Regions from separate parts of the Caldalkalibacillus salinus genome, predicted to be linked through region 2. Evidence: a T-box and tRNA genes for the amino acid it is inferred to sense, from the RefSeq annotation. Region 2 holds a T-box; the other holds one or more tRNA genes.

Region 1 (16,169 bases), on a different contig from region 2:
ATATGCATCTCATATTTAGAAGAAGAAGGACAAATGGGTATTCAGATAGAGTCACAGGACAGAGGTCCAGGCATTTCAGATGTCCAACAAGCAATGGAGGATGGCTATACGACCTCCGGTGGTTTAGGTGCAGGTTTGCCAGGTGTCAAACGCCTGATGGATTCATTTCATATACAATCGCAATCCGGTAGCGGGACACAGATCACAGGCATTAAATGGTTGCGTTGAGTGATAGAAGGGTGGGGCTAGAGGATGAACGAAGGGCTGCCAACACAATACGAACAATTACTACAGCAGTATCTGTACCAGTCTTCGGAAACGACATTGTACGAAGGACAACAACTGAGTAAAAACTTGATCGACCAAGGGATATCACCGGAAGATATCCTAGGTTTTCATATTGAAGCGATGAAAAATCAAATGCCCCAACTCCAGCCCGAGGTGATGAGATCTTTTGACTTTTTATTAGAGGTCATGATTGGATACGGCTTACAGTACCGCGAACATCAAAGCTTAAGAGAGAAGCAAATCCAGCTTCAATCTGAGCTGCAGGTGGCAGCGGATATGCAACAAACACTGCTCCCTCCAACACCGGAAGCACCTGAGGGAATGGAATTGGGCGTTAAGAGTGTGGCAGCAAAAAAGATCAGCGGAGATTACTATCATTTACATAAGAACGCTGAGGATTCCATTGGTGTGGCTATCGCGGATATTATCGGTAAAGGCATACCGGCTGCCCTGTGTATGTCGCTAATAAAATACGCACTTGAGAGTTTAATTGAACAAACGCTGGAGCCGCGTTCCGTCATGGCCCGCATTAACCGGGTCGTTGAGCGTAACATCGACCCCAGTATGTTTATCACGATGATTTATGGTCAATATTCGCTGACCCATCATACATTTTCTTACGCCACAGCAGGACATGAACCAGGTTTATTCTACAACGCGAAACATGACACGTTTGAGGACCTTTCTGTCAAAGGACCCGTATTAGGTCTCACAACTGATGCTAAGTATCGCAATTTCACGGTTGAGGTTGATCCAGGAGATATGGTGATTCTTTTCTCAGACGGGCTCACGGAGGTCAGGAACCAAGGGGAATTCATTGAGCGCAATGAAATCCGTGACCTATTTTATGCCAATAAAGATTTAAGTGCACAAGAAATAGTAGACACTGTCCATCAGGAACTTCTTTCTCGATCAGATTTTGAATTACATGACGACCAAACAATGGTCCTCTTAAGGAGAGTGGTTTAAACACTCTTTTTTTCGGGAATGGAATGGTATAGATAATTGGAGGGGTGGCTATGAATCTTAGTATTCGTAACGCACAATCAGAGGGAGTGTCAGTTTTATTTTTAACAGGAGAAGTCGATGTCTACACGGCGCCAAAACTGAGAGAGAACCTATATCCTCTACTAGAAGAAACGGGTCAACAAGTCCTACTTGATTTAAAAGATGTCAATTATATGGACAGTACGGGTTTGGGCATCATTATCGGGGCATTAAAGCTAGCAAAATCAACTTCAAGTCAGCTGACCTTTCAAAATGTTAACGAGCGTATCCGACGTCTGTTGGACATTACGGGCCTTGCCGAAATAGTAGAGATAAAAAATGAGGAGGCGGGGAAAACGTCATGACTCATCAGGATTTTGTAGAGCTTAAAGTACCGGCCAAGCCGGAGTACGTAGGAGTTGTACGCTTATTTCTGTCCGGAGTGGCCTCAAGGCTCGGGTTTACGATTGATGAAGTAGAGGATATTAAGTTGGCCGTGGCTGAGGCTTGTACCAATGCTACGTTACACGCCTACAAGGAAGACGAAGGGCAGATGATTATCACGTGCACAAGTTATGACGATCGTTTAGAAGTGATGGTCATCGACCATGGAGAAAGCTTTGAAATAGATCGTATTCGTTACAGATTAAAGCCCATTGAAAGCCATACAAACATTGAAAGCTTACATGAAGGTGGTTTAGGACTTTTCTTAATCGAAACGCTAATGGATGAGGTTCATATTCAAAGCGAAGATGGCATTGCAATCTCAATGACCAAATATAAGCGGAGGGATGAGGTGGAGAGTGGTGAGTCATCATTCAAAACAACCCCTTCACAATAAAAAAGAGATCATAGAATGGATAAAAGCCTACCAAGAAGATCCGAAAGAAGATATCAAAACAACCCTTGTGTTGCACTACGAGAATATGGTGAAATCATTAGCTAGAAAATTTGCCAAAAGCCAAGACCTATATGAAGATCTGTACCAGGTTGGAATGATTGGGTTATTAGCAGCATTTTCTCGATTTGATCCCTCCTATGAGCGGAGTTTTGAGAGCTTTGCCGTTCCTACAATTGTAGGGGAAATAAAGCGCTACTTACGAGATAAAACCTGGAGTGTTCATGTTCCCCGCAGGATCAAAGAACATGGCCCCAAAGTGAAGCAGGCGATCGAGGAGTTGACGGGGCAACTTCAGCGTTCACCAAAAGCTGAAGAAATAGCGAAGTACTTAGAGCTTTCCGTCGAAGAGGTTCTTGAAACGATGGAAATGAGTCAAAACTACCAAGCCCTTTCTGTTGACAGCACGATGGAAGCCGATCAAGAAGGGGGCACAATGACGCTTCTTGACCTCGTGGGGGAACAGGACGATGGTTATGACAAGGTTCAGAAGGCCTTGTTAATCGAGAAACTTTTTGACGTCCTTAACGAACGGGAGAAAACCATTCTCTATCTGACCTATTTCCAAGGATTGAGTCAACAGGAGACAGGAGAGAGAATGCAGATCTCACAAATGCATGTCTCAAGACTACAACGACGAGCGTTACAAAAAATCAGAGCGTCCATTGATGAAGAACCATCGGAGTTGATGAAGTGATTGAAACAAAATCTTACTCCAAAACGAAGATTATCACTTGCCAGCAGTCCAAACATGGAGAACTTGTATGCGGAGACTCCTACTACACCATAGAAACGGATGAATACTTCTTTACGGGGGTAGCGGACGGTCTAGGGAGTGGTGCAGAGGCGAAAAAGGCTTCTGAACAAGCCGTGCATACCTTTAGAGAGCATCACCATCAATCATTAAAACATATCGTTTTTCACTGTAATCAGAATCTACAAACGACTAGAGGTGCCGTTATCGGTGCGTTGAAGCTAGACTTTAAAAGCGGATTGATCACCTTTGCTGGGGTTGGTAATATACAGTGTTTGCTCTTGTACCCTGACCAGACGTTCAAGGGCGCTATATCTGTGCCCGGTTATCTTAGTGGTAGAAGGTATCGTATGAGAGAAATGAGCTTCCCATTTTTCCGCCAATCCATGTTTCTCATGTACTCCGATGGTATATCTATCGAACGTGAGGCCATAAAACGTTACGCCGAAGAGCAAGACCCGGAAAAAATGGTCCAACGTATACTCCCGCCTGTTGAAACGGAATATAAAGATGACTTGACTCTAATCAGCGGTAAGTACTTTTAACGCTCCGTTCTTGGTACATGAGCAGTCAAAACAGAGCATTTTTTAAAACATAAAGCCGCCTATACCGAAGCACATATAATAAAGACGTTCACAACAGCCTCCACATGTCGTGGCAGGCTTTTTATTTGCTAGAAAGCACTTGACGTATGTCATGCTACATTGTATAAGAGGTAAGAATATACAAAAAGGGGGAAGAACCATTGAGTGATACTGGAAGCTACATAGAACAAGCAGAAGTTGAACGTCAAATGCGACGTCAAATACAACAAGAATTACAGTTAAACCCCGAAAACATAAAAGCAACAGTGAACTTGCTTGACGAGGGCAATACGGTCCCGTTTATCGCCCGTTACCGCAAAGAGTTAACCGGGAGCTTAGATGAAGAGCAAATCCGTGCTATAGAGGAAAGAATGCAATACCTTAGGGGCTTAGCACAGAGAAAAGAAGAAGTGTTAAGACTCATTGATGAGCAGGGGAAGCTAACAGAAAATCTCAAGGACCAGATTCTACACGCCAAAAAACTTCAAGAAGTTGAAGATTACTATCGACCTTACAAACAAAAACGCCGGACAAAAGCGACTATTGCCAAAGAAAAGGGATTAGAACCCCTTGCGCACTGGCTACTTGAGGGACATACTGAGGACCCACAAACAAAAGCCGCTGATTTCTTATCCGATGAACATGGCATTGAATCAGAGGACGAGGCTTTACAAGGGGCCAAAGATATCATAGCGGAAATGGTCTCAGACCAGCCTGAATCTCGTAAATGGATTAGACACCTCACGTTTCAAAGAGCGCAGCTTGTCACCAAGCAGAAGAACGAAGAGGAAGACGGCAAAAACGTTTATGAGATGTATTATGATTACCAAGAACCTCTCCACAAAGTACCGCCTCATCGTATCCTAGCGATGAACCGAGGGGAAAAAGAGGACATCCTACGTGTGGCTATCCAAGCGCCAACTGAAGATATTACTCATCGATTGGCTCAAGATTGGGTGAAGGACAAGCAGGCAAGCCCTTCAGTTTCTTATGTCAAAGACGCTGTTTTAGACAGTTATAAGCGTCTCATTGCACCGTCTATTGAGCGGGAAGTGAGAAAAGAATTAACCGAGAAAGCGGAAGAACAGGCAATTGAGATCTTTGCTAAAAACGTCAAGTCTTTACTCCTGCAGCCCCCTGTTCGTGGTCGATACGTCTTAGGCATTGATCCCGCCTACCGTACAGGTTGTAAGTGGGCGATTGTTGACCCAACAGGGAAAATGTTAGATATAGGGGTCATATATCCTACCCCTCCGCGTAACGAGGTTGAAAAGGCAAGAAAAGAAGTACTTGGTTTACTTGAGCAATATCCGATCGACATCATCGCCATAGGGAACGGGACCGCTTCCCGGGAAACGGAGCAATTTGTAGCCGAAACGATTAAGGCTTACACAGGAGAGCGTCAGTTGTCCTTTATCATCATCAATGAGGCAGGCGCTAGTGTTTATTCAGCTTCTGCTTTAGCCAAGGAAGAATTTCCTGACTTAGACGTTGCCGAGCGAAGTGCCATCTCCATTGCACGCCGATTACAGGACCCTTTAGCCGAACTCGTTAAAATTGATCCCAAGTCCATTGGTGTTGGTCAATATCAACACGACGTATCGCAATCTCGCTTAAGTGAGAGTCTGACATTCGTTGTTGAATCCGCCGTAAACCAAGTCGGGGTAGACGTGAACACCGCGTCAGCTTCACTATTGCAGTACGTTTCTGGCTTAAACAAATCCGTTGCCAACCAAGTGGTCAAATACCGGGAAAAAGAAGGACTATTTAAAAGTCGTAAACAATTACTGAAGGTCCCAAGGCTAGGGGCAAAAACGTTTGAACAAGCAGTCGGGTTTCTAAGGGTATTTGATGGTGAGGATCCCCTCGACCAAACGCCCATCCATACAGAATCCTATCAGGAAGCTGACATGTTTCTTAAGGAACTCGGGTTTAAGAAAGACCAAGTCGGCTCAGAAGCTCTTATAGAAGCACTCGATAGCGTCAATCTACAAGAATGGGCTAATAAACTTAATCTTGGTCTGCCCACACTGACAGATATTGTACAGGCTTTACAAAAGCCAAGGAGAGACCCACGGGATCAACTGACGAAACCCCTCCTACAAACGGATGTTTTACAACTTGAACATCTTAAGGAAGGGATGCAGCTTGAAGGAACCGTTAGAAACGTCGTTGACTTTGGCGCTTTTGTCGACATAGGACTCAAGAATGACGGACTCGTTCATATTTCGAAAATGAGTAAACGCTACGTATCCCATCCGATGGATGTTGTCTCAGTTGGAGATATTGTAACGGTATGGGTGACACAAGTAGATCAACAGCGTGGGAGAGTAGGCCTGTCCATGCTACCACCAGACGAAATAAGCAGCGTATAGATGATCGCCAATGAATAGTCCCCCTCTCCTGGAGGGGGACTATTGTATAAAATAATCATAATGGGGTAATGGTAGTATGAAGAGACATACCTAGGGGTGCTGTAACGTTTCATCCTGCTTTGATTGGATATGAGTTTGGTGATAAGTATACCAACAGTCATTCAGTATCTGGATTTGTCTCACATCTCTTCTGTAAAAAGCTCTCCTTAATTGGCGTTGGAGCCAAAAGGGCATGTCATAATCCCTCCAATCCGTATCAATAACGTTCATGCGATGCTTGGACGTGCTAACTATATTTGAAGAGAGATAATGTTGTGAGTAGACCAAAAAAGAGCCTGCTGACCAACGTATAAAGGGCATGTAGACGAACATCACTCGTTGTCTGTTATATCGTATGTGCTCATATAACACACGGTTAAAAAAAAATTAAGTAAAAGTGTTGACGAGCTTGCCATCATATGATACATTATAAAAGTCGCTGTTGAGAGCTGTGCATCACGGAGAGACAAAAACAATCACCCAAAAATCAACGTAAACTTTTATAAAAAAAGGACTTGATTTTTTGAATGATTCGTTGTAAGATAACAAATGTCTCGCCATTCCGCAGTAGCTCAGTGGTAGAGCAATCGGCTGTTAACCGATCGGTCGTAGGTTCGAGTCCTACCTGCGGAGCCATATGGAGAAATACCCAAGAGGCCGAAGGGGCTCCCCTGCTAAGGGAGTAGGCGTCGTGAGGCGCGCGAGGGTTCGAATCCCTCTTTCTCCGCCATTTTTAAATACACATGTAGGACGAGTTATAAATGACATTAAGGCCCGTTGGTCAAGTGGTTAAGACACCGCCCTTTCACGGCGGTAACAGGGGTTCGAATCCCCTACGGGTCACCATTTTTTAAAACAAACAAGGTGATTCTCACCCAAGGGTTCCCCCGTCACACAGTTGTTTTAACTGTAAGGATCGGGACTAGCTAAAGCGTCGGAATCCCCTACGGGTCACCATTTTTCGGAGGGTTAGCTCAGCTGGGAGAGCACCTGCCTTACAAGCAGGGGGTCGGCGGTTCGATCCCGTCACCCTCCACCATCATTAAGGAGCTGTGGTGTAGAGGCCTAACATGCCTGCCTGTCACGCAGGAGATCGCGGGTTCGAATCCCGTCAGCTCCGCCATTTCATATTAGTACTTCCGGGTTTCGAACCCGATAGGAAGTTCGGCTAGGAGCACATCGTCCTGATGTAACGCCGAATCTTGTACATCCATGTACTTTGGAATCCCGTCAACTCCGCCATTTTTTTAAACATATATCGTTGGGCTATAGCCAAGTGGTAAGGCAACGGACTTTGACTCCGTCATGCGCTGGTTCGAATCCAGCTAGCCCAGCCATTTTTGTTTTATTTAGTCCTTAAACATCCATTTGTGGGTAAACATTATGAATTCCGAAAAAAGGAAGCACATTTGATGACCATTTGAAATAGGATGTTAAAAAATCATATTTGTGCGGTCGTGGTGGAACGGCAGACACGCTACCTTGAGGGGGTAGTGCCCGTACGGGCGTGGAGGTTCAAATCCTCTCGACCGCACCATATAATAAACCCTAAGGGTTTTTTTATTTTGACCATATTTCTAGGACGAGCTTGCAATATAGGTCTTATATATGTATAATATAGAGTATTAGATAAACTAAAGGTCTTGTGAGCTCATTTCTTGAACATGATCTAAAGAGAGGTCTACAGCAGGCATCGATGATGAAATTGTGCGGGTGTAGTTTAGTGGTAAAACCTCAGCCTTCCAAGCTGATGTCGTGGGTTCGATTCCCATCACCCGCTCCATACATATATGATTTTGAGTTGAAGTTAATAGGACAATCCAATAAATAAGAAAAGAAAAAATGTTAAATAAACGTAAAAAAACGCCCTGTAGATGAGGGCGTTTTTTATATATCACAGTGAAAATAAAGATTGACGAGTCACGTGTTTTCGTGGACCTATTATTTTTGGCTCTACAATATATGTTGGGAGCGTGATCTCCTGACCCTACATATGAAATAGCAATCACATTATGCACCACCATGAGGGATGTGCTGGAGGGTTTATCTCCCGCCTTTATGAAGGCCTTCTTTCCCTTAGTTTTTAATATAAAGGAAGGCCTGAGTAAGAGCGGCCGTAAGCGCTTATTATTTTTCTTGGTAGATCGTCAAGCCGTGTGATAATATCTCAGCATCATTGCTTAACTTAAATCCAGAGACAGGATCGAAGTCTAGGACGACTTCCTGGTCAACATAACGTTGGGTGAAACGATCTATATAGAAAGGAATGTGTTCAACTTTTAAAATGGTATCGTTTTTTCTGGTCTCATCCAGAGCCAGTTGTATATCCACTGTAGAACTTCAGCCACCTGTCATTTCAGCATCAATACGTACGCCCTGACCTGCCTCTAAAGTCAGGCTTTGAAGTTCATCCATCGCCATATCCGTGACTTTGATATCCATAACGAACCCTCCCTTTAAGCATTTTTTCTACTCTTCACTATTATTGTACATGATTATGCTATAAATGAAAAAAGGGAAGACCCGAGAAGTAGACTGACTGAGGAGCTTATCTCGCAGAAAGTTGAAGCGATAAACAGGCAAAGATATAATAGTGAGGAAACATAACATTTTATAAAGTGAAAAAGTGAAATGAAGATATGATGCCATGACATTCTTGCATCATCGGGGGGATACACATGTCCACAGACAAGGATGAAAAAGGACACACAAAAGAAAAGGATGAGCACATTCAGGATGAGTTTACCTTTATAGCAGATATGAGCGCCCCCTTTCAAACGTATGGTGACGTGTTAGTCCCTCTAGGTGACGATGCTGCAGTATATCGCCCGACAAATGGAAAAGGACAAATTGTGTGTGTGGACACGATGGTTGAGGATATTCATTTTGCCCGTCACACCATGTCACCACAACAGATAGGACATAAGGCATTAGCTGCTAATATAAGTGATATCGCTGCGATGGGAGGCATACCGACCTATTTTGTCATTGCCGTGACGGTACCTCAGACATGGACGATGGAAGAGATGAGGGACATTTATCGAGGGATGCGTACGCTAGCAGACGAATACCGTATTGGCTTGCTCGGAGGAGATACGACATCAAATCCGCATCAGCTCGTCATTAGTATTACCGCTATAGGTGAAGTGGAAGAAGACGTCTCTTTGCTTCGTTCTAATGCTCGCCCTGGTGACCTCGTCTTTCTCACAGGCTCTGTAGGTAATTCGGCTGCAGGGTTAGATCTATTATTACGCCACCCAGAGAAAAAAGATCATGCGTCCTATCTGGGATTGTTACAAGCGCACCAACAACCTCAACCTCATGTGGAACAGGGACGTCTTCTGGCTCAATTATCGCAGGAAGTGAGACTATCCCTTAATGACGTGAGTGATGGGATTGCCAGTGAGACACATGAAATTGCCCAGCAGAGTGCTCAAGTCGATATAGTGCTTAACAAGCAAGACATGCCACTCGATTCAGAGCTTATCACCTATGCACAGGAAGTGGGAAAGGACCCTTACGACTTTGCGCTTAACGGTGGGGAGGATTTTGTTCTCGTTGGGACCGTTCCACCGTCGGCTTGGTCTACTCTAGAAGCACAATTTCGTGCCCATGACTTATCTATATTTTCGATTGGCCATGTACAGGAAGGGCAAGGTGACGTGTGGCTCATAGACGGACAACACAAAAGAAAGCTTAATAAATCAGGGTACAATCATTTCTCCACTGAGTAAATATAGATCAGATAAAATAGCTGAGATAAGGATGAAACATTTATGACAGAAAACATGTATCAACTGGAGAGCCATTCCGCCCAGCAAACAGAACAATTAGCGCTAGCTTTGACAGCATTACTTCAAGGTGGAGATGTCATAACATTGTCAGGTGATCTAGGCGCTGGTAAAACCACATTGACACAAGGGATCGGAAAGGGTCTTGGAGTCAAAAGACATGTGAACAGCCCCACTTTTACCTTAGTCAAAGAGTATCAAGGCGAAACTTATGACTTATACCATATGGATATGTATCGCATTGAGGATGAGTTAGAAGAATTCGGACTCGAGGAGTATATTCACAGTGGCAATGGTATCGTCGTGATCGAATGGCCCCAGAAAATTGCGGCCCAACTCCCAGCGGAGCGACTGCACATTGAAATAAAAAAGTCAGGGGAAGACAGTCGTGTATTACAAGTGACGCCTTATGGAGACCGTTATCATAACATTGCTGAAGAATGGGTGAAAGTATGAAACTGTTAGCGATAGACACATCAAACTGGCCACTTGGTCTCGCCGTACTCCAAGATGGCGCCATAGTGGGGGAGACGAATACGCATTTACCAAAGAACCATTCCTTACGTTTGATGCCAGCCGTTGAGGCGCTTTTGAACGACCTCGATACCAAACCACAGGCGTTAGATAAAATAGTGGTCGCACAAGGACCTGGTTCATATACTGGTGTCAGAATAGGCGTAACCACTGCCAAAGTCCTCGCTTGGACTTTACAGTTGCCTATAATAGGGATATCCAGTCTCCAAGTGGTTGCTCAGAACTGTACGGGTCACGATGGGTTGATCGTGCCATTGTTTGATGCTAGAAGAGGGAATGTTTATGCGGGCGTGTATGAAACAAATCAAGATAAGACGCACGTTACAACGGTTATGAACGATGAACATGTGCATCTTGAAACCTTCCTACACGAACTGAGGGACGCCTATAATCGTACGCTATTATTTGTGGGGCAAGGCGCAATACAGCACAGAGAATTGATCACGACCGTACTTGGAGAGCAAGCGTATGTGGCACGTGAAGTGGATCATACCCCACGGGGGAGCCAGCTTGCCTACCTCGGGTTTAAGCAACAGGGTAGGGAGTTGATCGGAGAAGATATTCATGCTTTCGCACCAACCTACCTTCAGCTGTCTGAAGCGGAGGCCAAGTGGAAAGAAAAACAAGAACGGGATCGTTTATCTGGAAACGAGGGACAATAAATGCCTGTGGGAGAGGTACAAATACGTAGGATGGTCATTGAGGATGTTCATCAAGTGATGAATGTGGAACACGCCGCTTTCACAACGCCATGGACGCCTCAAGCATTCTATAATGAGTTGTTAAATAACCATTTTGCTCACTATATCGTAGCGATGGTCGATCAACGTGTTGTCGGTTATTGTGGGACGTGGGTGATTATAGATGAGGCGCACATCACCAATGTGGCTGTTCACCCGGACTATCATGGTAGAAAAATAGGACACACTTTAATGCAGGAAATGATGAATATATCTCGATATTACGGGGCTAATAAGATGACGCTAGAGGTTCGAGCGTCGAATCTCATTGCACAAGCACTTTATCACAAATTAGGATTTAAAAAACATGGCATTCGCCAAGGTTATTATACAGATAATAATGAGGATGCCATTATAATGTGGGTGAATTTAAATGAAACAGCTTAGTCATGAAGCAGGACATTCAGATCAGTACAAAATAGAGCAACAGCATATGCACACGTCGGCTGAGACCGAATCTGTACTTATGTTAGGGATTGAAACCAGTTGCGATGAGACGTCCGTTGCCGTTGTGCAGGATGGAAAGAAGACACTCGCCAATGTTGTTGCTTCACAGATGGATATACACGAGCGGTTTGGCGGTGTAGTACCGGAAGTCGCTTCTAGACATCACGTTGAGAGTGTCACCATCGTCATTGAACAAGCACTGCGGGAGGCAGGCGTGTCAATCGAAGACATTGACGCCATTGCCGTAACCAAAGGCCCCGGGCTGGTTGGCGCACTTCTTATCGGTGTCGCTGCAGCGAAGACGTTATCCTTTGCTCATGATATTCCCTTAGTGGGCGTGCATCATATCGCAGGGCACATTTACGCCAATCGCTTAATCGATGAGTTTGTGTTTCCTAATCTCACTCTTGTGGTGTCTGGCGGGCATACAGAACTGATACTAATGAACCAACATGGTCAATATGAGTTATTAGGAGAAACACGTGACGACGCCGCCGGAGAAGCTTATGATAAAGTGGCGCGGGCATTAGATCTGCCTTATCCCGGAGGGCCCCAAATTGATCGGTTAGCAGCATCCGGGAACGATCATATTGACTTCCCGCGTTCATGGTTGGAACCCGACTCTTATGATTTCAGCTTTAGTGGGCTTAAATCCTCGGTGATAAACTATCTTCATAATGCGAAGCAAAGGGGAGAGGAGGTTCGCAAAGAAGATGTGGCCGCAAGCTTTCAAGCCAGTGTTGTGGATGTACTGGTCACAAAAACGATACGTGCCGCGAAAGCCTATAATGTGGAACAATTGCTCGTGGCTGGCGGGGTTGCAGCCAATAAAGGACTGCGTCAGAGGATAACCATGGCAGCAGAAGAGGCTGGCGTGTCACTCTTGATCCCTCCGTTAGAGTTATGTACTGATAATGCGGCCATGATTGCAAGTGCGGGATATATTGCCTATCAACAGGGTGTGAGAGACGCAATGGACCTTAATGCACACCCAGGTTTAGACCTACTTTCTTATTGATAACCCATACTGAAGCCTAAACTCGGTCAAAAAATCTGAATATACACATACTTACTAACAATATACTCACAACCTGTGGATTAATTATCCACAGGTTTTTTGCTTTTTGGGGATATAAATCTGAAAGTATGAGATTTATCTACTTACGAGACACTAATCATGTGTATAGAAGTGTGAACAATTTGTTTATATAAGCGAGTGTAATAATGGGGAGGTTGTGAATAATGTGGGTAAGTCAATTTAGGTGCCGTTGCGTTCGTATAGGACTTGTGCTCATGATGTGTATCATTCTCATTTGTCATGTTAGTCTGCCAGCCTATGCCCACATACAAAATGAGTCGACTAGGCAAAATCATTCTGAACACCTCGTCCTCGTTTTAGTTCCCGACTTTTCTTTTCAAGATGTAAAAGATATGACTAGCGCCCTCCCCACGGACATCAGTCAAAACTTACATTGGGGTGCCATGACGATGCGCACGGCGAGTGGTATCAATAGTGACCACCATTTAATCAGTTTATCCACAGGTCAACATCAGCGAACGGTGAGTGGATGGCGTGGATATAACCGTGAAGAAGAAGTAAAGGATATCGAAGCCCATGCGTTATATCGCCAAAGATCAGGCATTCAGACTACTGCTTCAATCATCCATCCAGACATATTTAAACTGCATGCAGAGTGGGAGAGCGAAACAGACACCTACCCTGGCTGGCTCGGGGAAACTTTAATGGCACATCAGGTGTCCACATATGCACTAGGGAATAGCGATGTGAGAGACCATAAGCAGCGTTGGGCGGCCACCTTTATTATGAACAAAGATGGCGAAGCTGAGGGGATGATAGACGAACGCGTTTTACATAAGGCGTCTGACTTTCCAACGGGCGTACAAACTGATCTAGACCAGATAAAGCAGAGCATTCACCACCAATGGCGATCACATGAACGTACTTTTACCGTCGTGGAGCTCGGGGATCTTAAGCGTCTGTTATCCGAAAAGGCTCATATGAGCGCTGAATACTTTGAGCGTAGCAAAACCGAATGGTGGCGTGATTTCGCACGTTGGATAGAGGAGGTTATGCATCCCGATCCATCATCACATTCCAGTTCTGAAGTTGCAATCTGGGTTCTCTCTTCAAATGTGTCTAAGCAAGCACATGATGACGGAGAAGATCTTGCACCGTTCTACATGTGGACAAATCAACAGACAGGTGGCTTGATGGAAACGAAGACCACGAGGCAAGAGGGTATCGTATCCAACTTAGATCTCGTGCCGACCATCCTGTCTTATTTTGATATTGAATCCCCCACACACTTGCCAGGTCACGTGATAGAGGTCTCAAGTTCTCTAGAAAATAAGACACCACAGATGAGTCAAGCTATGTTGGCACAATGGCAGAATGACATCCAGTATTTATTTACGATCTACAATGAAAGAAGACCGATCATCACCACTTACATTATTTTGATTTTAGTGCTTTTGTTCTTGGCTACACTTTATTGGGGATTCACAAAACAAAAAGAGAAGCACCACTGGATCCTTGTGATGATCGGCTCTATACTGCTATCGCCCTTTTTCTTTCTCATTCTCACCCCTCTTGTGGTGCAATTAGGGGGGATAACGTGGATTTGGTTTCTATTTCTATGTTCCGTGTTACTGAGTTACCTGTTATATAAGTGGTGTCCACCCATTCTTTTCGTTAGCTTGATCGGTTGGTTAAACGCTTTGGCCATCCTGATAGACGTTTGGAGAGGTAGCCCTTGGATGCAGCGTTCCTTTCTAGGCTTCGATCCTATTATTGGTGCAAGGTACTACGGGATAGGGAATGAATATGCAGGGATACTACTAGGGGCCTCCATTATCGCTGTGGTTTCATTGTATGTCTGGTTATACAAGCATACGCGCTGGCGGTCACTGAAGTGGGTCTACTTTAGTGGCGCTGCTGTTTTCTACGCTTTTATCGTTTTGACACTGGGCTCACCACAATTAGGGACCAATGCAGGGGCAACGTTAGCCAGTGTGGTGACCTACATCGTCTCCTTATGGCTCATGGTACAACTTCAAGTAGGTAAAAAAGGGGGACTTCTCCTATTTACTCTTGGTCTACTGGCTACCATCGCGATATTCGCTTTGCATTGGAGAGGGGAACATACCCATATTGGGGCCGTTTTACATCTTTTGGCAGATGGAGATCTAGCCCCCGTACAAGAGATTTTGACAAGAAAACTAACCTTAAACTTAAAATTAGTCCGCGTGTCCCTATGGGGTAAGCTGTTTGTAGCCAGTTTGGCGGTCTGTCTGTTAATGATGTTTAGATGGCGAGCGGAGCAGTGGCAGCATCTGAAGCACAATCCGTGGTTTAATGGCTTACGATCGATCGTGTTAGGCGCGGCCTTACTTCTCATACTTAATGATTCCGGTATCGTAGCGGCAGCCACTGCCATGATCTATGGCACGTTTCCGTTTCTGTCACTCAAAGTGGCCGACACCCCGTCAGATGAGATAAAAAAGAACGAGCGCTAGCTTAATGTAGCGTCTCGTTCTTCCTCTAACTCACTCCACTCTTCAAAGTACGTATTTAATTCCTCGTTTAAGGCATCAAGTTCATTTTGTACTTTTTGTGCCGCTTCGTAATCTTCGTAAACTTCAGGCAGGCACATCTCCTGTTCTAACTCATTAATTCTTTCTTCAACCTTTGTCATTTTTTCTTCAAGCGCAGACCGTTTTCTTTCGAATTGGCGCTCTATGCGCTGGCGTTGTTTATTCAATTCATACTTCGCTTTGTCCGAAGCTTCATTTTCATCTGTAGGGTTTTCAGGTTTAGCAGAAGAGGTTGTATCTTCTTGAGGCTTATTTTTTTGTTTCTGCTCGTCAAGCGCCTCAATTTGTTCCTGCTCTTCCTTTTTATAAACATAGTAGTCATAATCGCCCAAATACGTGGTCGCACCTTGCGTATGCAGCTCCACAACCTTATTGGCAATTCTGTTAATGAAGTAACGGTCGTGAGAAACGAACAGTATGGTGCCCGGATAATGGATTAAGCTCTGTTCTAAGACCTCTTTACTATAGATGTCTAGATGGTTCGTTGGCTCATCTAACACGAGTACATTAGCTTTTTGTAACATCAATTTAGCCAGTGAGAGACGCGCCTTTTCCCCGCCACTCAAATCCTGGACAAGCTTGTCCACATCCTCACCACTAAATAGAAACTGTCCGAGTAAGCTACGCACATCTTTTTCTAGCATGTGCGGGTAGTCGTCCCAAATCTCATGTAATAGCGTCTTTTTAGGATTTAAACGTCGCTGTTCTTGATCATAATACGCAATGGACACATTGGTACCTTTTAGAATATGGCCCGCTATAGGCGGTAATGAATCAATCATGGTTTTGAGCAGCGTCGTTTTCCCCACACCATTCGGTCCAACGATGGCGATCGCATCTCCACGGTAGGCGTGGAAGGAAATACCCTGACTAAGAGAGACCCCTTCATACCCGATGGTGACGTCTTTAACGTTTAGGACGTCATTCCCACTTTGACGGTCAATATCAAAGGAAAAACTGGCTCGTTTTAAATCGCCATCAGGCTGTTCCATCCTATCCATTTTTTCTAACGCCTTTCGACGACTTTGGGCGCGTTTCGTTGTAGAAGCTCTAGCGATATTGCGCTGAACAAAGTCCTCCATGCGAGCAATTTCCTTTTGCTGCTTCCGGAATTGTT
Region 2 (16,169 bases):
CGCCGGTTTGACCAAAGCCGTTTGGGTTAATCCGTAGTCATCTGGGATAACATCGATGACTTCACCAATAAATAAACCTCGGGGCATGACACCCCCAAGTCCAGATGTGATCACTGTTTGCCCTTCTTCTAGTGGAGCATCCATCCGCACCATCCGTAGGTTTAACGCTTCACGTTCTACATCGTAACCCTCAATAATGCCTTGGACCTCCTCTTGACCCTGTACGATCGCAGACACATTAATATTGCGATTACCGTCTGTTAACAATTCAACAATAGAAGACAATTGGGATACACTTTTCACTCGTCCAACAAGGCCTTGTGGCGTGATGACAGCCATATTGGGTTCGATACCGTGTGTTTCTCCCATATTAATAGTGACATGCTGATACCAGCGATCAGGTGACCTCATAACGACTTCAGCAGGGCGTAGCTGATAGTCAGTAAGGTCTGACTCGACATCTAGTAGCTGCTGTAGACTCTCATTTTGCGCTTCTAAATCTCTGATACGAGCCATGAGTTTGGCATGTTCCTCTAGGTTTTCTTTTAAACGTTCATTTTCGGTGTACATCACTTTCATCTCATTTATGTTCTCAAAGAAACCCGCTACACTTCGAGCGGGCTTATACGTCATGTATTGAAAAAAACCGACGGTATCTCTTAAAAACTTTTCAGGCCATGTCGGATATGGGCGTTCTTTCATTGATACCCCAACAACGGCGACCATCGTAATCATACTAACCAAAAGCACAATTAACCTTTTATTTGAAAAAAAGGATGGCAACGTCTAACACCTACTTATCTCTTCATCTATAGATGTGTCTAATCATTTATATGAGGACATCATATTGTATAAAATATATTTAAATTATATACTATTTTTTTGACTTCGGGTTAAATTTGTACTCCAAGAATCTCCCTGTACCAATGGCCACACAGTCTAATGGATCTGTGGCAACAATCACAGGAATACCCGTTTCTCGTAATATAACATGGTCTAAATTATGAAGTAATGCACCGCCCCCTGTAAGCACGATACCACGGTCCATAACATCAGCAGCTAATTCGGGTGGCGCCTTTTCCAACGTGACGCGCACAGCTTCAATGATAGAATCCACTGTATCAGAGAGCGCTGAAGCTATCTCCTTCGCTGTTATCGCGATCGTCTTAGGGAGGCCCGATACAAGGTCACGTCCTCTAATCTCCATATCTAAAGACTCATCTACTTCACCGGCAGAACCAATCTCCATTTTAAGTAACTCGGATGTTCGTTCACCGATCGTGAGACTATATTTTTTACGCACGTATTGCATAATAGCATCGTCCATTTCGTCGCCTGCCACTCTAATGGATTGACTCGACACGATACCACCTAAGGAGATGATGGCCACCTCTGTCGTACCTCCACCGATATCAACGACCATACTACCTGTGGGCTCCCACACAGGTAAGTCAGCTCCGATAGCAGCTGCCAAAGGTTCTTCAATCGTTTCGACTTCCTTCGCTCCCGCTAGCTTCGTCGCTTCTTTTACTGCTCTTTTTTCAACTTCTGTTATACCATTAGGGACACACACGACGACGTTTGGCTTTTTGGAAAAAAGGGTCCGTCTTTTCTGGGCTTGGGTCATAAAATATTTCATCATTGTTGCTGTTGTATCGAAATCAGCGATAACCCCATCTTTCATGGGTCGACTAGCCACGATGCTCCCTGGGGTCCGCCCAAGCATGTTTTTAGCTGCGTTACCGACCGCTTCAATAGCCCCGGTATCGTTATTAATAGCGACAACGGACGGTTCGCGTACGATGACACCTTTTCCTTTGACATAAACCAACGTATTTGCCGTACCTAAATCAATCCCCATATCTCTCGTAAAGCCACTAAACATCTGTGCAAGCTCCCTTCTTGTTCGCTAAATCTATGAAGTATTAAATATAGCCTTTCTCTTTTAAGCTGAGGTATTGTCCGTCACCTATAATTAAGTGATCTAAGCATTCAATGCCAAGTATGTTGCCTGATTCGACTAAGCGCTGAGTCACTCGAATATCCTCTTGGCTCGGTGTCGGATCTCCGCTCGGATGGTTATGTGCCACAATGATGGAACAAGCACTCCATTTCACTGCTTCTTTGTACACTTCTCTTGGGTGGACAATGGAGGCATTGAGACTTCCAACAAACACAGGCTTTTCATAAACAACCTCATTCTTTGTGTTGAGATAAAGGCAATAAAAGATTTCCTGCTGTTCCAAAGCGATTTTTTCAATAAGATAATCAGCTACATCGTGAGGTGACCTGATGGTCTTCAATGCAGCTTGTCTCTGGGCCACTCTACGCCCCAATTCTACGCCAGCTTGTATCTGAACTGCTTTCGCTTCGCCTATGCCTTTGATACTCATGAGTTCTTGAACTGAAATTTCATTCAACCGACGAATATTACCCAAATCATTGAGTATACGACTCGCGAGTGCAAAAACAGATTCATTTTTAGTTCCTGTACGTAGTAATATAGCTAACAACTCTTGATTATTAAGGCGCGATGCACCTTCCTTGATCATCCGTTCTCTAGGACGCTCTTCCGATGGGTAGTCACGGACCATCATGCGTTGCGGTTGTTCTTTGACCGACATGATTTGTCCTCCGTTTTATCGTTAGAAATTACTTTATTGTTCGGCTTTCTCGTTGTATGCATTGTCGTTTAAACCCAATATATCGACACCAGCTTGAGATAAATAATCCGCTGTCAGGGATAAAGGTTGTCCAACCACCGTAAAGTAGTCCCCCTCTATTCGCTCAACGAACGTTGCGCCAAGACCCTGAATCGCGTAGCCTCCAGCCTTATCCATAGGCTCTTGAGTGGCCACGTACTTTATCATTTGGTCCTTGGACATAGTCTTCATAGTAACGTGTGTCGCACGATAACCGATTTTTTGTAAATGGTGATCGAGATCTATAAGCGTGAGCCCGGAATATACTGTATGTACCTTGCCTTGTAAACGGGAAAGCATTTGAATCGCTTCTTCCTCATTTTTTGGTTTTCCGAGAATCGACTGATCATCCACTACTACGGTATCAGCACCTAGCACTATACCAGTTTCGTATTGGGAAGCAACACTTTGTGCTTTTTGTTTCGCTAACGCCTGAACCACTTTATCGGGTGACCGATCAGACTGTATCACTTCTTCCACTTCACTTGGGTGGACGGTAAACGTCAATCCTAACATGTGAAGCAGATCCCTTCTACGTGGTGAGGCAGAGGCGAGTATTATTGGGCGATGTGCTCGTTCTGTTTTGGAAGGCTGATGTCTGTTCATTGTTAACTCCTAATAGAAAAGTGTTTTTATCGTCTTTAGAGTTTTCTAAACAAGTAAATAGCCAGAGCTAAGCCCAGTACACTAGCAAGGTTTAGTTTAACCTGAACAAACAGATCATATTTTAAAATATCGAGATCGGCCTTGGGCTCCCAAGTAATGGCTTGAGCCTGTCCTAAAAAAGGTAACCAAGGACTTAATAGCTCTCCGATAATACTTCCAAATAAAAGTCCAATGACGAGTAATATGAGCAATACAATTGTGTTCTTCGGCATATAAAACTCCTTGCTCCTACTTTCCCTCTAGCATCTAACACCCATAGTTTAGTTAAAGTGTAGCAGAAGGGGGAGGTCCGCACAAGATGAAATATATGTGAAAAGCACATAAAAAAACCTTGCCCTCGCTTGCTTGTTCGATACGGAGCAAGGTGTTTTGACAGGACAAAATAGATTAGTCCTTTACATTATATACCACCTGTTCAGCCTCTTGCAAATACTTCAGAGCTGCCTGTTGGACTTGCCACAAGTAACCTACATGTTGCTGTTTTTGGAACATTTCCAATGCGTTCATCGCACTGCCAAGATGTTTGACCATCACCTGATGAACACTTTGAAGTTCACCTGATGTCTCTTCTATATCTTGATTTTGCTGGAGCATGTCTCTGTGCAGGCCTCTAACGGTCTGCCATTCCTCTTCTGTCAAGGCCGAGGAAGGATCTGTGATGCCACTTGATGAAATATCACACAACGCTTGCCATAACTGTTCGCCCATTTGTATCACTTCAGGATGAGACGGGTTAGTTTGAGCAGGGTCTACACCTAAAGAAGTTAGTGCTGGTGCGACATCATGTGTACGTACATAGGTCTCTTTTCCTTTATCCTCCAGGAAATCCCCTAGTACCCGAGCCCCCTCCTGGCTGGGGCTAATGCCTACATAAAGACGATGTTGTTCGTCATGATTGAGTATCACAGCTGCTCTCCCCTCATCTCTCCATGTTTGGCTATAAGGTTGGGCTGTTTCAATATCAGAAAAAACACCGGCTTGCACCACATAAAAGCCTTGCATAGGAATAAAGCTTCCTTCACTCTGTACAGTCCTTTGTTCACTATTCCCTGTCCAAGCTAAATCACCTGATTCGGATTGGCTAAGACCTTCTCTATTCTCCCCACCTTGGTCTTGCAATGTTGGTTCTTGCTGTGTACCGGCTGTCCTTTCTTCTAATTGTGAAAAAAAGGATAGGACGGTCATGCCTAGTACAAGGCCCAGCCCTATAGCGGAAAGGGCGGTCAATACAACCTTTGAGCTACGTTGCACACGCTTTCTCATAGATTGAGAGCGCAGATGTGGCCTGCGTTTTTCACCATCTCGTCTGACAGGTAAACGAGGCCCCCACTTATAAGGCACGTCCAACTCATGTTTGTCGAGTGTTCCCCTGCCTTTAGAACTCTCAACTAAACTTAATTTTTGCGTCTTCTGTTGACTCTCGTTTTGATCTTGACGATCACTTGTCCGATACACACTAGTTCCTAATCGGAAAGACATTCGATTGCGCTGATTCTTACTCATGTCAACCCGCTCCTCTAGACTACCTTTTATTCGTAGACTATGAGACATTTACGAGATTTAGAACATGAATAAGTCAGGATGAAAGAGGCCAAATGTTATAACCTTTATTCTAATCATCACACATCATTATCCCGTTTGATACACCGCTACCCTGTTTCTGCCTCTTTGCTTCGCACCTGTATAGAGTGCCCGATCAGCGTGTCTTACTAAGCTTAGTGTGTCCTCTGCATGGTTTGGGAAAACGGCTATACCTAGGCTGACCGTTAAACGGACTTCTGTTTTTACACCCACCGTTTGTCCCGATTGTAGGTCCGCATTCACTTCTATTGACATGGTTTCAATACGCTGTCTGATGCTCTCCGCACGTGCCATTGCTTCCTGTATCTTTGTACGAGGTAAAAGGATTGTAAATTCTTCGCCACCGTATCGGGCCACGATTTCTTCTTTTTTGGTTTCCATTAATAGCTGTGATCCTAGTGCTTTTAATATTTTATTACCGGCAAGATGTCCATACTGATCATTTAATTGTTTAAAATGATCGATGTCTAGGAGGATTAATGCAAGTTGATCCCTGTGTTTCCTAGCTTGCTCAACATATTCAAACAATTGTTGTTCAAAATATCGATAATTGTATAAGCCGGTTAATTCATCACGCTCACTTTTGCGTTTGCTCTCAGCAAATTGTTCAACGTTCTTTAAGGCTATAGCCGCTTGATTAGCTAAGATCTCTACCAAAGTGACATCTTCCGGTGCATACCTATTCTCTTCTTTATGACTTAATGTCATCACGCCAGATATTTGACCTTCCGAGATGAGAGGAACAGAGAGAATCGAATTTTGATGGTGAAGAAAATCAGGTTCATTTTTAAAATGAATATCGTCCTTTTCGTGTCCAATCCTAATACTTTCTCCTTTTTCTGCTACTATCCCACTAAGACCGTCACCTATGTCCACACCGTATCGCCTAAATCTCTCACGCTCTCGTGAGGATATGTCGTCTCCAGCAATGAAAATCGGTTCGAGGTGGTTCTGGTCGTCGTTTACCTTGAAGATATAGGCATATTGAAAAGGGACGAGCTTCTCTACGGCATGCATGAACTCACTTATCACCTCGTCCATATCCAGTTTCCCGGTCATTGCATTTCCGGTATGATTAATGGCTTTAAGCTTTTCATTAACAATATCAAGCTTATTATATAAACGGAAAATAATAGAGAATGTCACAACCGGAATCATGACGTAGACAATAGCCATGATATGTAATTGACTATACAAGAGATAAATGAGTATACCTGTAGGTGTAATAATGGCCACCGGTAGGACTTCCCACCAAAAGTCTTTGCCGAACCATGCTTTGTTCATCCGTCTTATTTTGCTCTGTATAAAGTATAATAAAATATGATTAATGGCGATGTTTGTCAGCATGTAACCCATGATGGGCCACACAGGAACGGAGGGTAACCCTGTCTCATTCAATGCTGTATGTCCACCTAGAGCATGGTACACATACGCTGAACCTGCAGAAATAAATAAAAACATCGTACCGTTCACAACGTAACGATCCCATGTCTTAGCCTTGATTCTGATTAAGACATTGAGCACTGCTAGTTGCATCAACACCGCTTCTACTATAAAACCGAACTGTAGAAAAAGAGCGACGGTAATGGCTTGGGCAAAGACGATGTTCGTTCCTTTAATATTGATAGGAAAACTCACGACTAGCAGTAATAAAATAAAAAACCACAGCATTCCGTGGTAGTCCTGCTTTGTATATTGATTGGGGTCAAAGTTATGATAAAAGTATAGAAAAAAGAGGGCGTAGGATAGAAGTGCTACATATATGACAAGCCACTTTGTCCACTTCGACATGCTACCCCTCCTTATAGGTCCATAATCCTATTTTTTACCTTATGTCAACTTTATATTACTACTATTCTGAACATTATTCAAGATTGGACATAGTGTGGCTGATCGTATGTGCCACTTTCCAGATATCGCCCGCTCCCATTGTCAACAGAAGATCCCCCGGTTGAAGGGTTTGTGTGAGTGTCTCCACAATGTCATCCGTACCTGCTATAAACTGAACATGAGGGTTGCTGTTCACCTTAATACGGTTCACGAGCGCTTCACTCGTGACCCCTTCTAGTGGCTGCTCTCCTGAAGGTGAATAAATATCGGCAATAATGACTTCATCAGCCTCCTTAAAAGCATAGCTAAAAGCGTCGAGTAGGAAATAAGTACGCGTATACCTTTGAGGTTGAAAGACAGCCACAATTCTTCGCCCTGTCGATTTTGCCGCTTCTATAGTAGCCAAGATCTCGGTCGGATGGTGAGCGTAATCATCCACAACGAGAATATCTCGTGCATCTCCAATCACTTGAAAACGTCGTTTGGCCCCAACGAATGACTTGCAAGCTCTCTTCATATAGGCCATGTCTACATCCAATGTGAATCCTAAGGCCATAGTAGCGAGAGCGTTATATACATTGTGCTTACCCGGAACAGAGAGCTCTACAAAGCCATAACTTTTGTTATTCCACCAAAGCTCGAACTGACTATGACCATTATGAAGACTCAGATTGGTTGTTCGTATCGTCGCCGTTTCATCACTCAAACTGTAGGTCACGAGTGTTATATTTTTTTGCTTGATGATCTGTTGAACGTCTTTCCTGCACATCAGCTGTGCTAAATCTGGATCATCCATGCCGACAATGAGAACCCCCGAACGCTTAATTTGATGAATAAACTGAACGTAGGCATTTTTCAATTGTTCAAAGTCCCCGCCATAGTTTTCGAGGTGGTCGGCTTCTATATTTGTAATGATGGCCATTTCTGGGTAGTACTTCAAGAAGGATGCATCACTCTCATCGGCCTCCGCCACGACATACTCACTCTGACCTGCTTTAGCATTAAATCCGAAGTCAAGCACTTCGCCACCGATTAAAAAGGTAGGATCTAATTGGGCTTCTGTCATCATTAAGGTGACGAGAGAAGTAGTGGTCGTTTTACCATGCGCGCCAGTTATAGCGATTCCCCTACGTTGATTAAGTAGTTTAGCTAACATTTGAGAACGATGAAGCAAAGGAATATTGGCTACCCGAGCCATTTTTTTCTCTATATTGTCTTCCGGTATGCCTGTTGAATAGACAACGTAATCCGCACCTTTGACATGGTCTGCATGATGACCTAAATAAACGCTTACCCCTTGAGCTCTGAGCTGATGGAGCAAGTCATGATCATGTACGTCTGATCCTGATACACGGTATCCCATTTCGGCTAAAACTTTAGCCACAGCACTCATACCTGAACCGCCTATGCCGATAAAGTGGACATGCTCTTGTTGTTGACTCAAAGGGCTCACCTCTTATGTGTTTTTCAAATACTCTCTTACTTGTGAAATAAAATAGAGAGATCCGGTTACGAGAAGGACATCATCCTCTGCACTATCCGTTATCATTCGATCTAATGTTGATTGCCAATTTTCCGCACCCCTTAGGTGAGATTGCCATTCATCATGAGGGGTTAGTTGGTCCATGAGATCATTTAACTCAACAGCTCTAGGGAATTCAAAAGTAGTTACCTCAATCGTATCTACGATGGCATCTAGAGGTTTGAGCAATTGTTTAATGTCTTTACCCTTTAATGCAGTAAAAAGAAGACGAATACGGCGATGAGCAAACCGGTGTTGTAAGGTATGTGCTAGCTCATGGATGCCTTCTATATTATGGGCGCCATCGATGATGAGTAGGGGCGCTTCTTGCATCACTTCAAACCTCCCCTCCCAGGCCGCTCTTTCATATCCCCTGCGAAGCTCGTCTTCATCCCATAAAACAGCGTAATACTGTCTTAACACTTCTAGTGCCATCAAGGCGACACCTGCATTGTGGAACTGATGTTCACCCTGTAATGAGGTGAAAACGTCCAAGTACGAGCTGAAAACGGATTGATAGCTAAACGACTGTCCATGGGGTTCCCTTTTATAATCATAGGTGTGAAAGTGATGCGGCATGGTGTATAAACTCGCCTGCTTATCTTGGGCTGTTTGAGTGACGACTTCTCGAGCCTCCGGCTGTTGAACACCAGTGATGACTGGGACACCCGACTTAATAATTCCCGCTTTTTCAGTCGCGATTTGCGTAATAGTATCACCTAATATATGTATATGGTCGTGCCCTACATTGGTGATGACTGAGAGAATTGGGACCACGACATTGGTTGAATCTAATCTTCCCCCTAAGCCTACTTCCCATAAAACAATATCCGGATAACTGACTGTACCGAAGTATAGAATCGCGATCACGGTGATGACTTCAAACTCTGTCGGAGCTCCTAACTCATCATGTTCAAGCTCTTCAACTAATGGTTTCACCTTGTTCGTTAAAGCGATAAGGTCGGCATCGGAGATATCAACTCCGTTGTATTGGATACGATTTTGGAAGCGCGTCATATAAGGGGACGTAAAACTCCCCACATGAAAACCAGCTTCTTGGAGCACATGGCGCATAAAGGTGAGCGTAGACCCCTTACCGTTTGTCCCCCCAATATGGACAAACTTGATCCCCCGATCAGGATGCCCCAGACGTTCTAACATCCACTCCATTCTCTTCAGTCCTGGCTTTATACCATGCATTTCTAGGCTATGTAACCAAGTGATCGCTTCTTCAGTCGTTGTAAACATGTGAATGACCTCACTCTATGATAATTTATGATACATAAAATACTCACAGCTGTGACTATGCGTATAGATATTAAAAAGACGAAAGTACACCTTTCGGCTAACCGATAAATCAAGACTTTCGTCCCCCTCCAGCAAACAGGTGAGTAAGCGAAACCTATGAATGTACAAGAAATGAAATGTACAAGCAAAAAATTTGTAGGAGGTTTAATCATGAAAAGATTAATTTTACTTACAGTCCTTATTTTCGCCCTTGCTATTCCTGTGTTTGCAAGCGAAACGCTTCTCACAGGGAACGGTGCCCCTAGTGGTGAACACTATAACCTTCAAATTATCGGTGTACCAAAAGACAAAAAACAACCGATGAAAAACAGCGATGGCAACCGCATCTTTGTCCCACTACACGGTGAAACAAATATCCATTTATTCGAAGGTGAATTTAAAGTGCTTGATGCAAATGGTACTGACGAAGACGGTGCCGCTTTCCAACTTCCAAACCCTGATCCAGACAACACAGGCGTGACTGAGTATTCAGTGTATACGCGCGCCCTTGGCAAGCCGGGTGGAAGTGCAACCATGACAACTTGCGCAACAGATGCTGAAACTGGAGACGAATACTGTTCTACTAACGAACATGCTATCGTGCGTGACGATGGGCAAAGTTTATTCGTGAACGCTTCTGAAGAACTCTTATACGTCTATGCAGATACTGATGAAGACGGTGAAATAGAAAGATATCCTTTATTCTCTGACGAGATGGAAGGGTACTACTGGCACTACGATAACGATGGACTAAAAGTAGCTCAACTACGCTTTTATCAAGGCGTATCTACAACTGTTCAATAATACAAGTATACAACATCACACGGTATGATGTTAATGTCTTGTTGGGGTCGTTAGACGAACAGACAAAAGGCAAAGGTGCCAGTGGCGCCTTTGCCTTTTTTAAATAGTAAGTGTTGAGGCTGTCAGCTCTAGTGCTTTACTCCACACTTTTGCATAAACCAGCATGATTGTTAGTGACGATCATGCTTTTATATAGATACGTCCATTATTGATATTTTAAATATTATCCTTTTAACTCTTCAATTCTGGCTCTGACCTGCTCACGCTTATCTTGGTAATCTTTTTGTTTGGCTTTCTCCTCTTCAACAACATGTGCGGGCGCTTTTTTCACAAAACCTTCGTTAGCGAGTTTCTTCTCCACACGCTCAACTTCACTATCAAGTTTATTTAATTCTTTCTCCAAACGGGCTAACTCTTGATCAATATCAATGAGCCCAGCTAATGGTAGATAAATTTCTGCGCCACTGACGACGGCGGACATCGCTTTTTCTGGTGCCTCTATCGTTGTGCTAATCGTAAGAGACTCAGGATTGGTCAGTCTGGCAATAACCGACTCGCTGTTTTGTAGATAGCGTAACTCTTCTTCGTTATTGGCCTTAATCAGGATCTCAACCGGCTTTCCTAACGGTACATTCACTTCAGCTCTGATGTTTCTCACCGCACGGATCACTTCCATTAACAATTCCATCTCTTTCGTCGCTTCCCGGTGCGTGAATGTGTCGTCTGCCTGCGGCCACTCGGCAACGGTAAGGCTCTCCCCGTCATGAGGAAGATGGTGCCAAATCTCCTCTGTGATGAATGGCATAAACGGATGAAGTAAGCGTAACGTTTGATCTAAGGTATACGTGATGACAGACTGTGTTTCACGCTTCGCTTGCTCATCATCTCCGTAAAGCGGTATTTTGGCCATTTCAATATACCAATCACATAATTCATCCCAGATGAAGGTATAGAGAATACGTCCGACTTCACCAAATTCGTAAACATCCGCTAGACGAGTCACATCTTTTATCGTTTCATTAAGGCGGTGTAAAATCCACTTATTCGCTGTCAGTTGACTATCACTGATATCGATGTCTTCTGCCTTAACCCCTTCTAGGTTCATGATGGCAAAACGAGAAGCGTTCCAAATCTTGTTGGCAAAGTTTCGGGTTTGTTCAACCTTTTCCCAGTGGAAACGCAAGTCGTGGCCTGGCGCACTACCAGTAGATAACATGAAGCGTAATGCGTCCGCACCGTACTGATCGATGACATCCATTGGGTCGACACCGTTTCCGAGTGACTTGGACATCTTACGCCCTTCTGCGTCACGGATCAATCCATGAATGAGGACATCTTTAAATGGACGCTCGTCAGTAAACTCTAGAGCGGTAAAGATCATACGTGCTACCCAGAAGTAGATGATGTCATATCCTGTGACGAGGGCATCCGTCGGATAATAACGTTTGAGATCCTCAGTTTGCTCAGGCCACCCCATGGTGGAAAACGGCCATAGTCCCGAGCTGAACCACGTATCAAGGACATCATCATCTTGCTTAAGTTCTGTTGTGCCGTACTTCTCTTGGGCAATGTTTCTCGCTTCTTCCTCCGTTCGGGCGACAATCAGTTCTCCATCAGGCGTGTACCAAGCTGGGATGCGATGCCCCCACCAAAGCTGACGAGAAATACACCAATCACGTATATTCTCTATCCAGTGTAAATATATTTTTTCAAACCGATCTGGCACGAAATGAACTTTATCTTTATCGGACTGCTGTAACTCAATCGCCTTTTCAGCTAATGGCCCCATTTTAACAAACCACTGTGTTGAAAGATAAGGCTCAACCACAGCCCCACTTCGTTCACTATGTCCGACATTGTGTTCATGCTCTTCGATCTTAAAAAGGACGCCCTGATCCTGTAGGTCTTTGACAATTTGTTTACGACATTCAAAGCGATCGAGGCCTTGATAACCCGCTGCGTTTTCGTTCATTTTACCTGCTTCGTCCATGACGAGTATTTGTTCTAAGTTATGGCGGTTGCCGATATCAAAATCATTAGGGTCGTGTGCTGGCGTAATTTTTACGGCACCACTTCCGAAGCTCATATCGACGTACTCATCCGCCACAATTTCAATCTCGCGCTCTGTAATAGGGAGCTTTACTTTTTTACCTATCATATCTTTGTAACGCTCATCTTCAGGATGAACAGCAACGGCGGTATCTCCTAGCATAGTCTCCGGTCGCGTGGTCGCCACTTCAATATGGCCACTATTATCAGCTAATGGATAACGCATATGGTAAAGAGACCCTTTGACATCCTTATACTCGACCTCAATATCGGATAACGCTGTACGTGTTTGAGGGTCCCAGTTAATAATGTATTTACCGCGGTAAATCAAATCTTTTTCGTATAGTCTCACAAACACTTCACGGACGGCCGAAGATAGGCCGTCATCTAATGTAAAACGTTCACGCGAGTAGTCTACCGATAGCCCTAGCTTCGACCATTGATTACGGATGACGGAAGCGTACTCTTCCTTCCAGTCCCACACTTGCTGAACGAATCCTTCACGTCCTAAGTCGTGACGGTTTTTTCCTTCTTCTTTCAGCTTTGCTTCAACTTTAGCTTGAGTCGCGATGCCAGCATGGTCCATCCCAGGTAACCATAGCGTGTCATAGCCTTGCATTCGTTTCATTCTAATCAGGATATCTTGTAAGGTACCGTCCCACGCATGTCCAAGGTGTAATTTACCTGTGACGTTAGGAGGCGGTATCACGATCGTATATGTTTCACGGCCTTTTTCTTCCCGTGGCGTAAAAAAGCCACCTTCTACCCAATGTTGGTACCATTTACTTTCCGTTTTTGACGGATCATATTTCGTCGGCATTGATGTTTCTTTTTCAGTTGTCATGATTATCACTCCTTATAGCAATCTTAACGTTACTCATTGTTTCGTCATTCTCCTGAACTGCTCAGAACATATGCATAGCCATCGTCTTTTTGTGTAGACATAAAAAAACTTCCACGTCTGTAAAGGACGAAGAAGTTTCGCGGTACCACCTTTGTTCACCTGTACTGACCTCTGAACTGAACTTGACTGAAGAACGTGGTAGTCGCATATCACTTCTAGATCGCTTAGATAATATACTCCAACCCGAACACCAATGATAACAGATTAAGGTCGGTTTCAAGTGCACTTTGATGGGATAACGGCTCCACCGATTTTTCCTATACCTTACTAGACAATGGTATACAAGCAAGATAGTCAGAAAAATAACTCTAGGGCGACATTCAATAGCTTCTATCATAGAAAATGTTGCAGCCATGCATTTTCCTCTCTGAATGAATCCACTATCTACTCTTCCCTGTCTACGTATTATACATATGTACATGTTGTGTAAAGGTCTATATATCACTCAGTTTTCATACCTTCAATATTGTCATATATTTTACTTTTTATTTATTATATAGTCAAGTCCGTGTGAGATGTGCATCCAATGTCAATTCGGGCTAATATATTGGTACACATTTTCAACATACACACATAAACTATACTACAAGTTAATTAAAAGTTGGTGATGGGTGTGCGTCTCCAATTCAATAAGTATAAACTCAAAAATAAATACCTGTATTGCAAGCAGACGTGCTTTTACTACTTGTATCGGTGCAAGTTAGTCGCCAAGCAGATCTTTATTCCACTAGCTGTTTTTCAGTTAATTCGGACCGTGTTATTTCCTACACCATTAGACGTTGTTCTACTGCTGATCATCTTTGTGGTCATCTTATGTCTCCTATTAGATTGGATGTAGTTAAAACAGTCTCTCACCTGCTGAGATTCTGTTTTTTTTTTAGCGGAAGAAAAGGCCGATTAAAGTTTTTGGCTGCTCCATCTTTAAAGTGGAAGTCATTGGGGCAAGTTATAACCAGAGATTTTCTTCTGGGGGGCTTGTCATAGACATGAATCGAAAATCATTCGGTTTGAACACTGTTTTTTGGGTTTCTTCAATCGTCATAACCGTGCTCGTCCTAATAGGGGCATTGCTACCTGAAGTTTTCAAAGATATGGCAAATGCTGCCTTTGGATTTACCACTTATGCTTTCGGGTGGTTTTATTTAATTTCCGTTTTTGTGTTTGTTCTCTTTTGCCTGGTCTTGGCTGTATCGAAATACGGTAGAGTGAGGTTAGGACGTGATGAGGACAGACCAGAGTACCCCTTTTTCACTTGGATTGGCATGCTTTTTAGTGCCGGGTTTGGTATCGGATTAGTCTTCTGGGGTGTGGCCGAGCCTATGAGTCACTTTTTCACCCCACCACAAGAAGCGATTGATCCCTTAACAGACGAAGCGGCGAGGCTAGCCATGCGGTACTCCTTCTTTCACTGGGGTTTAAGTCAATGGTCCGTATTCACTATCGTAGGGCTCATTATCGGTTACTCTCAATTCAGAAAAGAGAAGAATGGTCTGATATCCACTACACTGAATCCATTGATAGGGGAAGGCAAAAAACCTTTTTTAAGACATGCCATTGATATTTTAGCTGTCATTGCGACTGTTATGGGGGTTGCCACGTCCTTAGGACTCGGAATTTTACAAATTAATGGTGGGCTAAATAGTGTGTTTAACATCCCTAATCATTTCCTGGTCCAACTGATTATTATCGTTATTCTGGTGGTATTGTATTTGTTTTCCTCCACGACTGGATTAAACAAGGGCATCAAGTACCTCAGTAACATTAACTTAGCCTTGGCTCTTTTACTCATGGTCTTTGTTTTTGTGGTCGGTCCATCCGTATTTATTTTAGACAGTTTTACTTTAGGACTCGGAGGGTATATTCAGCGATTTGTAGAAATGAGCTTACGTTTAACACCGTATCACGGAGGAACCTGGGTACAAGATTGGACGATCTTTTATTGGGCTTGGGTTATCGCTTGGTCCCCATTTGTCGGGTCATTTATTGCGCGAGTATCTAGAGGGCGCACAATACGTGAGTTTGTCTTGGGCGTTCTCATCGTACCGCCATTAATTGCGCTTATCTGGATTGCAGTATTCGGAGGGACTGCATTGAACTTTGACCTATTCGAGGGGACTAATATTGCTCAATTCGTTGACGAGGACGTCACCAGTGCACTGTTTGTGACGTATGAACAACTTCCCTTTAGTCTGTTGCTTTCCGTTTTGTCCTTACTGTTAATCTTTACTTTCTTAATTACATCCGCTGATTCTGCGACATATGTACTCGGGATTATGACAACGGAGGGCCGTCTAGATCCACCACTATATATTAAGATTGTATGGGGACTGCTCATTGCCGCCATTGCCGCTGTGCTATTGTTAGCGAGTGGCTTACAAGGATTGCAAACGGCTTCACTGGTCTCAGCCCTCCCGTTCACTGTTATATTAGCCTTTATGTGTGTCGCCTTATTAAAAGCCATACGACGTGAGTTTCAAGATAAAAAGAAAGGGCAGCAAAATACAAAAACAGATGGATCATCATGATGGTCCATCTGTTTTTTATATAGGATAACGGTCCGAACAGTGTTCATCGGTTGTTATGCCATGATATCCCGTACAAAGCTCCTCATGTGCATGGTATGTTGCATTTGTTTTTGCACATAACGTGCCTGTTTTTCTATAGGCCACTCACGTACAGCCTGGTAGTAATTATCTATTTCTTTGAATACGCGCTCTGGAAACAGCAAATATATAGCTAGTAAGGCCTTTGACTCCGTATCCAATGGATATTGTTTCTCATACGCTTCTAACCATAATGTGGCGAGACCTTCACGTTCAAACAC

The links. The T-box of region 2 lies ahead of JKM87_RS10120 (valine--tRNA ligase). A T-box ahead of a tRNA ligase gene usually reads a tRNA of that ligase, here a tRNA-Val.
Region 1: it has a tRNA-Val gene. The T-box ahead of JKM87_RS10120 (valine--tRNA ligase) is inferred to sense a tRNA for this amino acid. The anticodon was not compared.

The regions. Positions count from the first base shown of each region.
Region 1 is NZ_JAERVL010000021.1:28,498-44,666, reverse strand. Features, by position in the region: gene JKM87_RS13070 (ATP-binding protein) at 1-228, shown strand, start outside; gene JKM87_RS13065 (PP2C family protein-serine/threonine phosphatase) at 253-1,257, shown strand; gene JKM87_RS13060 (STAS domain-containing protein) at 1,308-1,640, shown strand; gene rsbW (anti-sigma B factor RsbW) at 1,637-2,116, shown strand; gene sigB (RNA polymerase sigma factor SigB) at 2,082-2,870, shown strand; gene JKM87_RS13045 (SpoIIE family protein phosphatase) at 2,867-3,472, shown strand; gene JKM87_RS13040 (Tex family protein) at 3,721-5,886, shown strand; gene cmpA (cortex morphogenetic protein CmpA) at 5,977-6,120, opposite strand; tRNA gene JKM87_RS13030 (tRNA-Asn) at 6,487-6,561, shown strand; tRNA gene JKM87_RS13025 (tRNA-Ser) at 6,565-6,655, shown strand; tRNA gene JKM87_RS13020 (tRNA-Glu) at 6,697-6,771, shown strand; tRNA gene JKM87_RS13015 (tRNA-Val) at 6,889-6,964, shown strand; tRNA gene JKM87_RS13010 (tRNA-Asp) at 6,972-7,048, shown strand; tRNA gene JKM87_RS13005 (tRNA-Gln) at 7,188-7,262, shown strand; tRNA gene JKM87_RS13000 (tRNA-Leu) at 7,377-7,462, shown strand; tRNA gene JKM87_RS12995 (tRNA-Gly) at 7,635-7,708, shown strand; gene JKM87_RS12990 (iron-sulfur cluster biosynthesis family protein) at 8,053-8,256, opposite strand; gene thiL (thiamine-phosphate kinase) at 8,604-9,659, shown strand; gene tsaE (tRNA (adenosine(37)-N6)-threonylcarbamoyltransferase complex ATPase subunit type 1 TsaE) at 9,702-10,172, shown strand; gene tsaB (tRNA (adenosine(37)-N6)-threonylcarbamoyltransferase complex dimerization subunit type 1 TsaB) at 10,169-10,912, shown strand; gene rimI (ribosomal protein S18-alanine N-acetyltransferase) at 10,913-11,377, shown strand; gene tsaD (tRNA (adenosine(37)-N6)-threonylcarbamoyltransferase complex transferase subunit TsaD) at 11,457-12,455, shown strand; gene JKM87_RS12960 (hypothetical protein) at 12,680-14,974, shown strand; gene JKM87_RS12955 (ABC-F family ATP-binding cassette domain-containing protein) at 14,971-16,169, opposite strand, start outside.
Region 2 is NZ_JAERVL010000015.1:101,566-117,734, forward strand. Features, by position in the region: gene mreC (rod shape-determining protein MreC) at 1-783, opposite strand, end outside; gene JKM87_RS10075 (rod shape-determining protein) at 875-1,885, opposite strand; gene radC (RadC family protein) at 1,926-2,624, opposite strand; gene JKM87_RS10085 (Maf family protein) at 2,658-3,308, opposite strand; gene JKM87_RS10090 (DUF4321 domain-containing protein) at 3,344-3,580, opposite strand; gene JKM87_RS10095 (SPOR domain-containing protein) at 3,756-4,871, opposite strand; gene JKM87_RS10100 (sensor domain-containing diguanylate cyclase) at 4,998-6,740, opposite strand; gene murC (UDP-N-acetylmuramate--L-alanine ligase) at 6,814-8,223, opposite strand; gene JKM87_RS10110 (bifunctional folylpolyglutamate synthase/dihydrofolate synthase) at 8,236-9,549, opposite strand; gene JKM87_RS10115 (hypothetical protein) at 9,760-10,392, shown strand; gene JKM87_RS10120 (valine--tRNA ligase) at 10,616-13,285, opposite strand; T-box leader at 13,405-13,755, opposite strand; gene JKM87_RS10125 (glycine betaine uptake BCCT transporter) at 14,332-15,870, shown strand; gene JKM87_RS10130 (phosphotransferase) at 15,924-16,169, opposite strand, start outside.